3 regions of the Halalkalibacter sp. HAAS-P014 genome follow, and region 3 is predicted to be linked to each of the others. Evidence: predicted binding sites of a transcription regulator. Region 3 holds the regulator's gene; each other region holds the start of a gene.

Region 1 (3,288 bases), on a different contig from region 3:
ATTACCTTGTGTACATTGTTTACGATAAAGGCAAGCCATGTATTTTGCTTGCCTTTTTTAGTTAATACACATTCATACTTATATAAATAATTCTCAAGAATTCAAACTTTACATTTCCTTTATATTTTTAAAAAGATTATATTTCTATCCTAATTAGTAAAATATACTTTATGAGGTGATTTTATGGATAAAGAGGATTTAAAGCTCACATCTGCTGAGATAGGGACTTTGTGGGCAGAATATGTTAATGGTACAGCTGTTGATGTTATAAACAAGTATATGTTATCCATTATAGAAGATGAAAAAATAAGAATTCTATTTGAGGATGCGATAAGTACATTTGCAAAACAGAAAAATCAGATAGCTACGTTTATTGAAAATGAGGGATTTCCTGTACCCATTGGGTTTACTGATTCAGACCTTAATAAAGGGACAAAAAGATTGTTTTCGGACATTTTTTGTTTACACTATTTACACATTATGACATTACATGGTTTATTGGGACACACAACATCACTTAGCGCCTCTGTAAGAAAGGATTTGAGATATTTTTATGATTCGTGCGATAATGACGGAAAAAGAATGTATCATCAAACGATAGAATTACTGTTAGAAAAGGGACATTTTCAAAGAGACCCTAACTTTTATCCTGAAGCAACTCCTGAATTTATTTCAGGTCAACAATTTTTAGATGGCTACTTTGGGGACAAACGACCTTTAGCTGCGACTGAAATTATTAGTCTTTCGTTTAATTTGAAAAAGAAGATATTGGAGAAAACTCTTTCTATTTCATTTAGCCAAGTTGCTCAATCTAAAGAAGTAAGAAAATTTTTGGAGTCAACGCAAAAAAACTCAGATAACCAAATTCAAGCACTTAGCAGTATATTAAAGAAAGATAATCTGCCTGTACCAATGTCTTGGGAATCCGAAATCACAACTTCTCAGGATTCTCCTTTTTCAGATAAGTTGATGTTGTATCATATTGGATTTCTATTGCAAACCTCACAAGCATATCATGGAACAGGACTTGCATCCGCAATGCGAACAGATCTTGTAGTAACTTATGAAGAGATTATATTGAAAAACTTGATGGTGACAAAAGAATGGTTCAATATAATGACGCAGTATAAGTGGTTAGAGGAGCCTCCACTTGCACCAAATAGAAAAAATCTTGCAAAAGACAAATAATTAACCAATTAGCACCTCTTGTTAATGGGAGGTGTTTTATTCTGACTAAAAGTTCTTACTCAACAAAACTGCTCCGTTAGTACAATAAAGAAAGAGCGCTAATTCTTGATGAAGCATCGCACCCGTTACTTTAATAGAGTAACATTTTATAATGGATTATCGCACTTCCCTTCAACATCCAAAACTAAGAGGTCATCAATGTATATTAGTAATTCTCTTTCTAACTCCTCAATTATTGTTATCCCAAAATTGTGAACAGAGTTTATCAATTCATCATCACTAACATCCCAAGCCTTTTCGATATATTCATTTGGTATTTCATACTTCCTTAACCAATAACTAATGGAATGGGATCATTCTTTTTTATTTATATAATTATTTTCTTTAGTGAGGTTTCAACATTGGAGCTCACAACGAAAAATACCCTTAATGCGTCAATACGACATTTTCCCATCTATGGGCTTTTTTTAGTCTTTTTTCAGTGGACGACAACATAATCGGCTACTTATTAAGGGATACTAATTTTTGAACTTTGTTACAAAAAGGAGGGATATATCCAATGAAGAAATGCAATTCAATTCTTTTATTTGGCTTAATTTGTTTTTCACCAATTATTGCAAACGCACATGTAAAATGGTTTACGGAGCAAGAACCAGAAAAGGTTCCTATTGAACAAATCCTTTCAATAGAATTCATAATGTTATCCTTACTAATTGCTCTTTTTTTAGCGATAATATCTCAATTCATAACACATTTGATGAAGATTCCCGGTGTCTCCACAATCGATATGAAGTTAGATGGGTATCGGAAGTACTCTCGTTATATTTTAAAATATGGTACAGCTGTCGCATTAATTTTACAAGTTCTTAATAGAACGATGTTTGCACCTGAGTTTACTATCCACCATAATTGGCAAACGGTTCTTATGTACACGGTTATTGTTTTACTATTAATTCCTTATCACTATGCAACAAAAATAGCTTCCATATTATTGCTTGGTTTATTTATTCATGTTTGGAGCTATTCCGGTTGGTTTCATATGCTAGACTATGGGTATTACCTTGCTATTATCGGTGTTTTATTGGTTGGGAGATCAAAATGGGAGACGGCAGGGTTTCCATTTCTTTATCTCGGAACAGGTTTAAGTTTATGTTGGGTTGCAGTAGAAAAATGGGTTTACCCTTTTATGGCTATCGATATTATTCAGCGCCATCACGTCCCTACTTTTGGCTTTGCCCCTGAACTATTTGTTGTTCTATCAGCATTTATTGAATTCGTCGTTGGTTACCTATTAGTCGTTGGTATTCTCAACCGTTTATTGGCTGTTGTAGTAACCATTTTATTTATCCTGACAACGACCATATTTGGCTACACTGAAATAGTGGGACATGGGATGATTCATATTGTTTTAATAATTTTTATTATCGAAGGAATATCCTTTTATCATCCACCAGTTAAAATGCATAAAACCCGATTGGACCAAATGATATTTGTTTTTCTAAACTTTTTATTTGTGCTAAGTACATTTTTATTGATTTATTATCGATTTGCATAGGATTTTGGAGGCAGAGGGAACCCATCTATAAAAAAGTATATCAACAAGTCCCCACAGAAAAAGGTGGAATACTCTATTACTAAATATAGCGAAACACATTAAGACCGATTTTACGTATGTTGAATAGTTAGGCTGAGCTATATCATATACAAAATAAATCATCTAAAGCCTTCAAATGATAGTTGTTATTTTCTCTCCTGAACCCGTTATCCGTAGGGTTATGTTTATTCTGCTTAGCAACTTCCTTGCTCACACTCTCTCTCCTACGAGGGATATTCAGTCTGTCTAAGAAGAGAAACATTTTGTCTCACTTGGGGACATGACGTATTTCAAGATGCTGTCTCATGATGTATCCATCGGTTCATTTGAAGAAGACGCTGCTCCTTCAGTCCAGATATCTTCAACTTTTTGAGCGTAACATTTCTACATATAAAAAAACACAACCCTATTGGATTGTGTTTTACTGCCTGGCAACGTCCTACTCTCACAGGGGGAAGCCCCCAACTACCATCGGCGCAAAAGAGCTTAACGACCGTGTTCGGCAT
Region 2 (3,288 bases), on a different contig from region 3:
CCCATAATTAAGGCATCAGTAGACATGTGATACTCCTTTATTAGTTCTCTTTTTAGAATATCCAAGAAAAAGAGAAACATTTATCACACGAATATATACTAAAAAATGAAAAGGCTATGGATTTGTTTCATCCATAGCCACCTACATAATGTTAAAAAATATAGTAAAGATTTAAAGTTACATCCACCTTTGTGGATAAGTTCTAGATTTGAACAAGTTATTATATAGTACAGAAATAATAACGACTAGTATTGCACTAACAAAAATTGCCCCTAAAAACCCCCACCCTACTTGTGTATTTATAGCAACGATTGCGCTTGCTGCTGCGGGTGGATGCATCATCTTTGTAAAAACCATTAGCAATACAACAACGGCTAATGTAATTCCAATTGTCACATGTGATCGTCCAAATACATCCCAAATAGCTAAAGCTGCTAACGTTGACAAAAAATGTCCACCTAATATATGACGAGGCTGAGAGAAAGGCCCTTTATAAGCCACAAACACGAGTAAACAACTTGCTCCTATTGGACCTAAGGCCATTGGATATCCAAGAGTAACTACAATAAGACTAACAGTCGTAATAGCGATCAAACCACCAACTGCAGATATAAATGAATCTGTTAATTGTCGCTTATTTTCTTGGGCATGAAGCCCTTTCATTTTACTTATATACTTTGGAAAGCTGAAACCCGTTTGCATTTCAACGGTCGTTTTGAGTTTCTCTTTTTGCATAGTCATTCCAAAAAAGCCCTCCCTAATCCACAATAAAAATCAAGTACTTTGTAAGATTTATTCACACAAAATTCATTATATAGGGAATTTTAGGAAAGGTAAATATAAAAACGTATTTTATATATTGGTTTTCATATCAAAAATACAAACAACTTTTATTTTTTTATTCACGATAAAAAGAGAGGGAACACGATTTATTAATCGTGCTCCCTCTTTACTATTAAACAACCTGTATACGCTTCTCTAACATTTGTTTTTCTTCATCTGTAAGAAGTTTTTCTGCCATTGGAAACAATACTTCTTCCTCTTTCAAGAAATGTTCTTTTAAGGTCAAATAAGCTTCATTGTACAAATTCGTAATCGCTTTTGAGTCTTCTTGCGAGAGAAAATCTGTAATCTTATTTGTTACTTTTAAAAATTCTCTTAAATTGCCCTTCGCTTGGTCATGCTCATATTCCATCACAAATATAGGACCTGAATCTCTTCCGATATAGTTTGCCACCATTGGAAACAAGATTCCTTCTTCCCTTTCCGAATGTGGGTCTAATTCGTTAACAAACTCGACTACACCTTCACGCAATTGCACTATTTTCTGTCTTCTATCTTCACCTGATAAAACACTCTCTATAGATAGAGAAAATTTATAAAGACTTTCCATTTTTGTTCGTAAAGGACGATGTTCATCTTTTAATTGTTGAAGTGGCCTGCATAGCTCTGACACACTTCCTGCCATATGACAAAATTCCATTTCACTTACCCCCTTTTTCATAGGTTAACAAAGAACAAGCTTAAAAATTGTGATACAACTCACAAATTTGGTTACAAACCATTGACAAAAGAATTTTAATAAATACTCAACATAATCCTTTCTCTTTTACAAATAATAAAAAAAACTTTGACATACGGCTGAAAATGATGTAAATTACCAAATGGGCGAACGTTTTATATTATTTGATCTTAAATATTCGTTTTTAGGGGTGTATATGATGGAAAATGTGTTTGACTACGAAGATATTCAACTTATTCCAGCAAAATGTGTTGTAACTAGCCGTTCTGAATGTGAGACAACCGTAACATTAGGTAAGCATTCATTTAAACTGCCTGTCGTACCTGCAAATATGCAGACGATTATAGATGAAAGAATCGCCATTTATTTAGCTGAAAATAATTACTTTTATATTATGCATCGTTTTGAACCAGAGAAGCGTCAATCTTTTATTAAAGACATGCATTCACGTGGGTTAATTGCATCTATTAGTGTAGGGGTTAAAGAAGAAGAATACAAATTTATCCAACAATTATCAGAGGAACAACTCACACCTGAATACATTACGATTGATATCGCACATGGACATTCTAATCAAGTAATTAACATGATTCAATTTATTAAGAAACACTTACCGGAATCCTTTGTAATCGCAGGTAATGTCGGAACTCCAGAAGCAGTAAGGGAATTAGAACATGCTGGAGCAGATGCGACAAAAGTAGGAATCGGACCAGGAAAGGTATGCATTACGAAAATCAAAACTGGATTTGGTACTGGTGGTTGGCAATTAGCTGCACTACGTTGGTGTGCAAAAGCAGCAAGTAAACCCGTTATTGCTGACGGTGGTATTCGTACTCATGGAGATATAGCAAAATCAATTCGCTTCGGGGCAACGATGGTTATGATTGGTTCATTATTTGCCGGTCATGAAGAATCACCAGGTGAAACGATTGAAAAAGATGGAAAGCTATATAAAGAATATTTTGGTTCAGCTTCAGAGTTCCAAAAAGGTGAAAAGAAAAATGTAGAAGGTAAAAAGATGTATGTCGAGCATAAAGGATCCCTTGACGATACATTAAAAGAAATGGAAGAAGATCTTCAATCCTCTATTTCTTATGCAGGTGGAAAAAAATTAGACTCTATTCGAAATGTAGATTATGTCGTCGTTAAAAACTCCATTTTTAATGGTGACAAGGTGTACTAAATTTTAACTAGCTTTAGGGGATGTGCGAAAAGGAGAAGTATTCCATTTCAGACATCCCCATATTTTGTCTGTTATCGTTGTATAAAAAGAGAACCAACCTCATCCATTGTTGGTCCCCTTCATATCATTTAATTGTGTGCTAGTTTACGAAAATCAATACAACATGAAGCGCAGCCATTCCAAGCATATATTTTCACTTGTTTTTCCATACACATTCCACACAAAGTTCGTTCACAATAAGGACACTCTCTCCGGTCACTGTGTTCAATACAACCACAATCAGCACACCTAGTGATAGCCATAGCAACAACCTCCTTAATAGAAAATATATGGATCATCTTTTCTACGTAGACCTTAAAGGTGTAACTATTACCTAAGCTAGGTTGCGCCTTTTTCCTCATAAGAGCTTCTAATCTTTTAAAAGACCGGTCCAAAATCTGTTTGACATATCAACGACATCACCACTCGTTTTACCTTCAATCATTATGGTAACAATATAGTCTTGGTCTTCAACATCGATACTCGTATACCAGCCGAGACGATCTCCATCAATATCTGCTTGGGAATCCTTAATCTCTGCAGT
Region 3 (3,288 bases):
TTGCACCTGCTACTAAAATGAACATCGAAATCATGATCATCCAAGGATTTGTCGAAATTGTTCCTGCAAACAAGAATGACATGTTCATCACGACACCGAAGAATGCTGCTGCTGAAGTTAGTACACCTAAAATGAGTCCTAATCCTACCAATACTTCTCCCCACGCTACAACTACACTAAATAAATCTGCATTCGGAATAGCGAAGGTTTCCAAGAATGTTACGTAGTTCGGATAAACAAGCGCTTCTCCATTCACTACTGGATTTGCTACTGATCCTTGTAAATATCCACCTGCATTAAAATCTCCTGTTACTTTGCCCCAGCCTGCTGTTAACCAAGCCCAACCTAAGTAAACACGTAAGAATAACCATAAACCAGCTATATATTTGTTTTCTCTGAAAAATTGTCCAATCATTATAGAAATCCTCCTTTTAGTATTGCTCAACTCTTCACAAATACTTGTGAATGTTTTCACAACCTTGTTATAACCATAGTATAAAACATCAAAACAGGCTTGACTACCCCACTTGGCTAGTTGTCAAACTTTGTTCACTATTTCACAAACGGTAACTAAAAAAGAGTGTTGCCATTGTTGGCAATCACTCTTTGCTCGCTTCTTCTCGTTCTCTCTCTAACCGTTTAACTTTTCGATACGTTAAGTAAGAGACCCAAATACTAAATTCATACAGCAGTAATAACGGCAGGGTCACCATTAAATGAGATAAAATCTCTGGTGGTGTTATAAAACCAGCGATTACAAGTAAGATAAAATAAGCAAATTTCCTAAATTCGGTTAATAAAGCCGGAGTTAAAATTCCTAACCGTGTAAAAAACATCATGATCACTGGCAGTTGAAACAACAATCCAAACGGAATTGTTACTTGAAATAAAAATTGAAAGTACTCATTTATACCATATTGTTCGGTAATCCCTAATCGTTCAGATAAATTCCCCATAAACTGTACGATAAATGGGAATAGCACAAAATACGCAAAAGATAGCCCCGTTAACAGCAAAATAAAAGCAAACGGAATATAGGCAAGTGTTGCTTTTCTTTCTTTCTCATGGAGTCCGGGACTAACAAAAGCCCAGAGTTGATATAAAATGATCGGAAAAGTAATAATAAGTGCACTCGCAAACGCAAATGTCATAAAGACCCGTATCGGATCTGTCATTTTAAATGCATTCATCGGTAAATCTTGAGCTGTAGGTGTGCTTTGTAAGTAAGTGATTAATGGTGTAGCTAAAAAAAAGCCGGCAATAAGAGCCACAATGAAGAAGACTAAAGTTATCATAATTCTTCGTCTAAGCTCCACTATGTGGTCCATTACCGACATGTCTCGTTGTTCCATTTATAGCCCCTTCCTACTTAGGCTTTATCGTTATCTTTTTTCTTATTTTCATCTTCATCTGCTAAGCCTTTTGTTGCATTCTTAAACTCACGTAATGTATTTCCAGCAGCTTTTCCTAACTCTGGTAACTTCTTTGGACCAAAAATTAATAAAGCAACGATCGCAATTAATGCGATACTACCTGCGCCTAAACCACCCATGGGTAGCACCTCCTTGTCCTAATTACTATTATAGAGCGTGTTAAAAAAGATAGCAATGACTCCTTATGGTTGGAAATTTGTACATGCTATCTAAGGTACTTCTAGTAGGCTAAAACTTGTCCCATTTTAATAACCTTTTATACCGGGTAATGCTTTAAAAAATACACTAATGCTTGTAATTCAACTGAAAGGTCAATATGGTGGACGCGTACCGAATCTGGTACATCAAGTCTTGCTGGAGTAAAATTTAAAATGCCTTTTATCCCTGATTCTACTAACTGATCAGCAATCTTTTGTGCTGCAGCTTGTGGTACAGTTAAAATAGCAACGGTTACCTCAGGGTCCAGGACCTGTTTTAAGTCTTTTAGATGGTGGATGGTTACTCCACCTACTTCCTCACCTATTTTAGTCTCATCCACATCAAAAGCCTTCACAATGTGTGTATTATTATTCTTTGAGAAATTATATTGTAAAAATGCAGTTCCTAAATTTCCAACACCAACTAGAATAACCTTCGTTAACTCATCATGATCAAGTGTTTTTCGAAAAAAGGAAAGCAAATAATTCACATTGTAGCCATATCCTTTTTTTCCAAGCGCACCAAAATATGAAAAATCACGTCTAATTGTTGCTGAGTCGACTTTTACGGCCTCACTTAATTCTGTTGATGATACTCTTTGTTTTCCCGAGGCAGAGAGATTCTCCAAGAACCGATAATAGAGTGGTAATCGCTTTGCTGTTGCCTGTGGAATCTTGGTTTGATCAATTTTCATCTATTGCCTCCCTCCTATTATCCTTTGTATGGCTTTAAGAATAACGTTATTGTACACTATTTCACACAGTTTGTAATCGTTTTACAAAACTGTTCATTAAGTTGTTGAGAAATCTATTCTACGATACACTAAAGGGAATAAGCAAAAGATTTATTTTTCCTATTTTTACTTGAAGCTATATATACTGAAATGTCATCTAGTCTAAATAAAGCAATACAGAATTAACTTTAGTTAGTTAGGAATGAAAATCATGATTATTTTACAATGTATAAATATTTCTAAAGCATTTGGGGTTGACCCCATCTTAACAAATATTAAGCTTGATATCCAAACAGGAGAGCGCGTGGCCTTGGTTGGTCGAAATGGTGCGGGAAAATCAACCCTCTTAAAAATCATTGCTGGTCAAATTTCTCATGACAGTGGGCAAGTTATGATGCCAAAAGGAATGAATCTAGGTTATCTAGCACAAAACACAGGTCTTGAGTCTGAATTATCGATCTGGGAAGAGATGTTAACCGTATTTGCTCCACTTCGGAAAATGGAGCAACAAATCCGAGATATGGAAATGCAGATGTCCGACCCAGATTTACTTCAAAACAATCAAAAATATGAAAAGCTTTTAAAAGAGTACGATCAACTTCAACTTTTGTTCAAAGATAAGGGTGGGTACCAATACGAAGCTGATATTCGTGGTGTGCTCTCTGGAATGAACTTCGCAGATTTTGATTACGATACAAAAATTGCAACGTTAAGTGGCGGCCAAAAAACAAGACTTGCTTTGGCAAAGCTATTGTTAACTAAACCGGACCTCCTTATTCTCGATGAGCCTACTAACCATCTTGATATCGCAACGCTTACGTGGCTTGAGCAATACCTAATCGGTTATAAAGGGGCAATTTTAATCGTTTCCCATGATCGTTACTTTCTCGATAAAATCGTTACTTCGGTTGTAGAGATTTCAAG

Evidence for each region. Region 3 encodes Rex, which represses fermentation and respiration genes when NADH is low (regulators of the CRP and FNR family bind a similar motif). Its sites were predicted from a motif close to TTGTGAAATATTTCACAA; they were not measured.
Region 1: the regulator Rex is predicted to act here: its motif matches at 1,712-1,729, upstream of AC1FXZ_RS18500 (DoxX family membrane protein).
Region 2: the regulator Rex is predicted to act here: its motif matches at 1,531-1,548, upstream of AC1FXZ_RS04710 (hemerythrin domain-containing protein).

Annotation. Positions count from the first base shown of each region.
Region 1 covers NZ_JBWQTV010000023.1:129,506-132,793, forward strand. The annotation lists gene AC1FXZ_RS18495 (DUF3231 family protein) at 184-1,188, shown strand; gene AC1FXZ_RS18500 (DoxX family membrane protein) at 1,748-2,743, shown strand; partial or broken rRNA gene rrf (5S ribosomal RNA) at 3,209-3,288, opposite strand, start outside.
Region 2 covers NZ_JBWQTV010000005.1:187,017-190,304, reverse strand. The annotation lists gene AC1FXZ_RS04720 (hypothetical protein) at 1-26, opposite strand, end outside; gene AC1FXZ_RS04715 (HPP family protein) at 178-741, opposite strand; gene AC1FXZ_RS04710 (hemerythrin domain-containing protein) at 956-1,483, opposite strand; gene guaC (GMP reductase) at 1,722-2,705, shown strand; gene AC1FXZ_RS04700 (penicillin-binding transpeptidase domain-containing protein) at 3,115-3,288, opposite strand, start outside.
Region 3 covers NZ_JBWQTV010000030.1:35,616-38,903, forward strand. The annotation lists gene AC1FXZ_RS20875 (DoxX family protein) at 1-415, opposite strand, end outside; gene tatC (twin-arginine translocase subunit TatC) at 600-1,352, opposite strand; gene AC1FXZ_RS20885 (twin-arginine translocase TatA/TatE family subunit) at 1,370-1,552, opposite strand; gene AC1FXZ_RS20890 (redox-sensing transcriptional repressor Rex) at 1,690-2,325, opposite strand; gene AC1FXZ_RS20895 (ABC-F family ATP-binding cassette domain-containing protein) at 2,576-3,288, shown strand, end outside.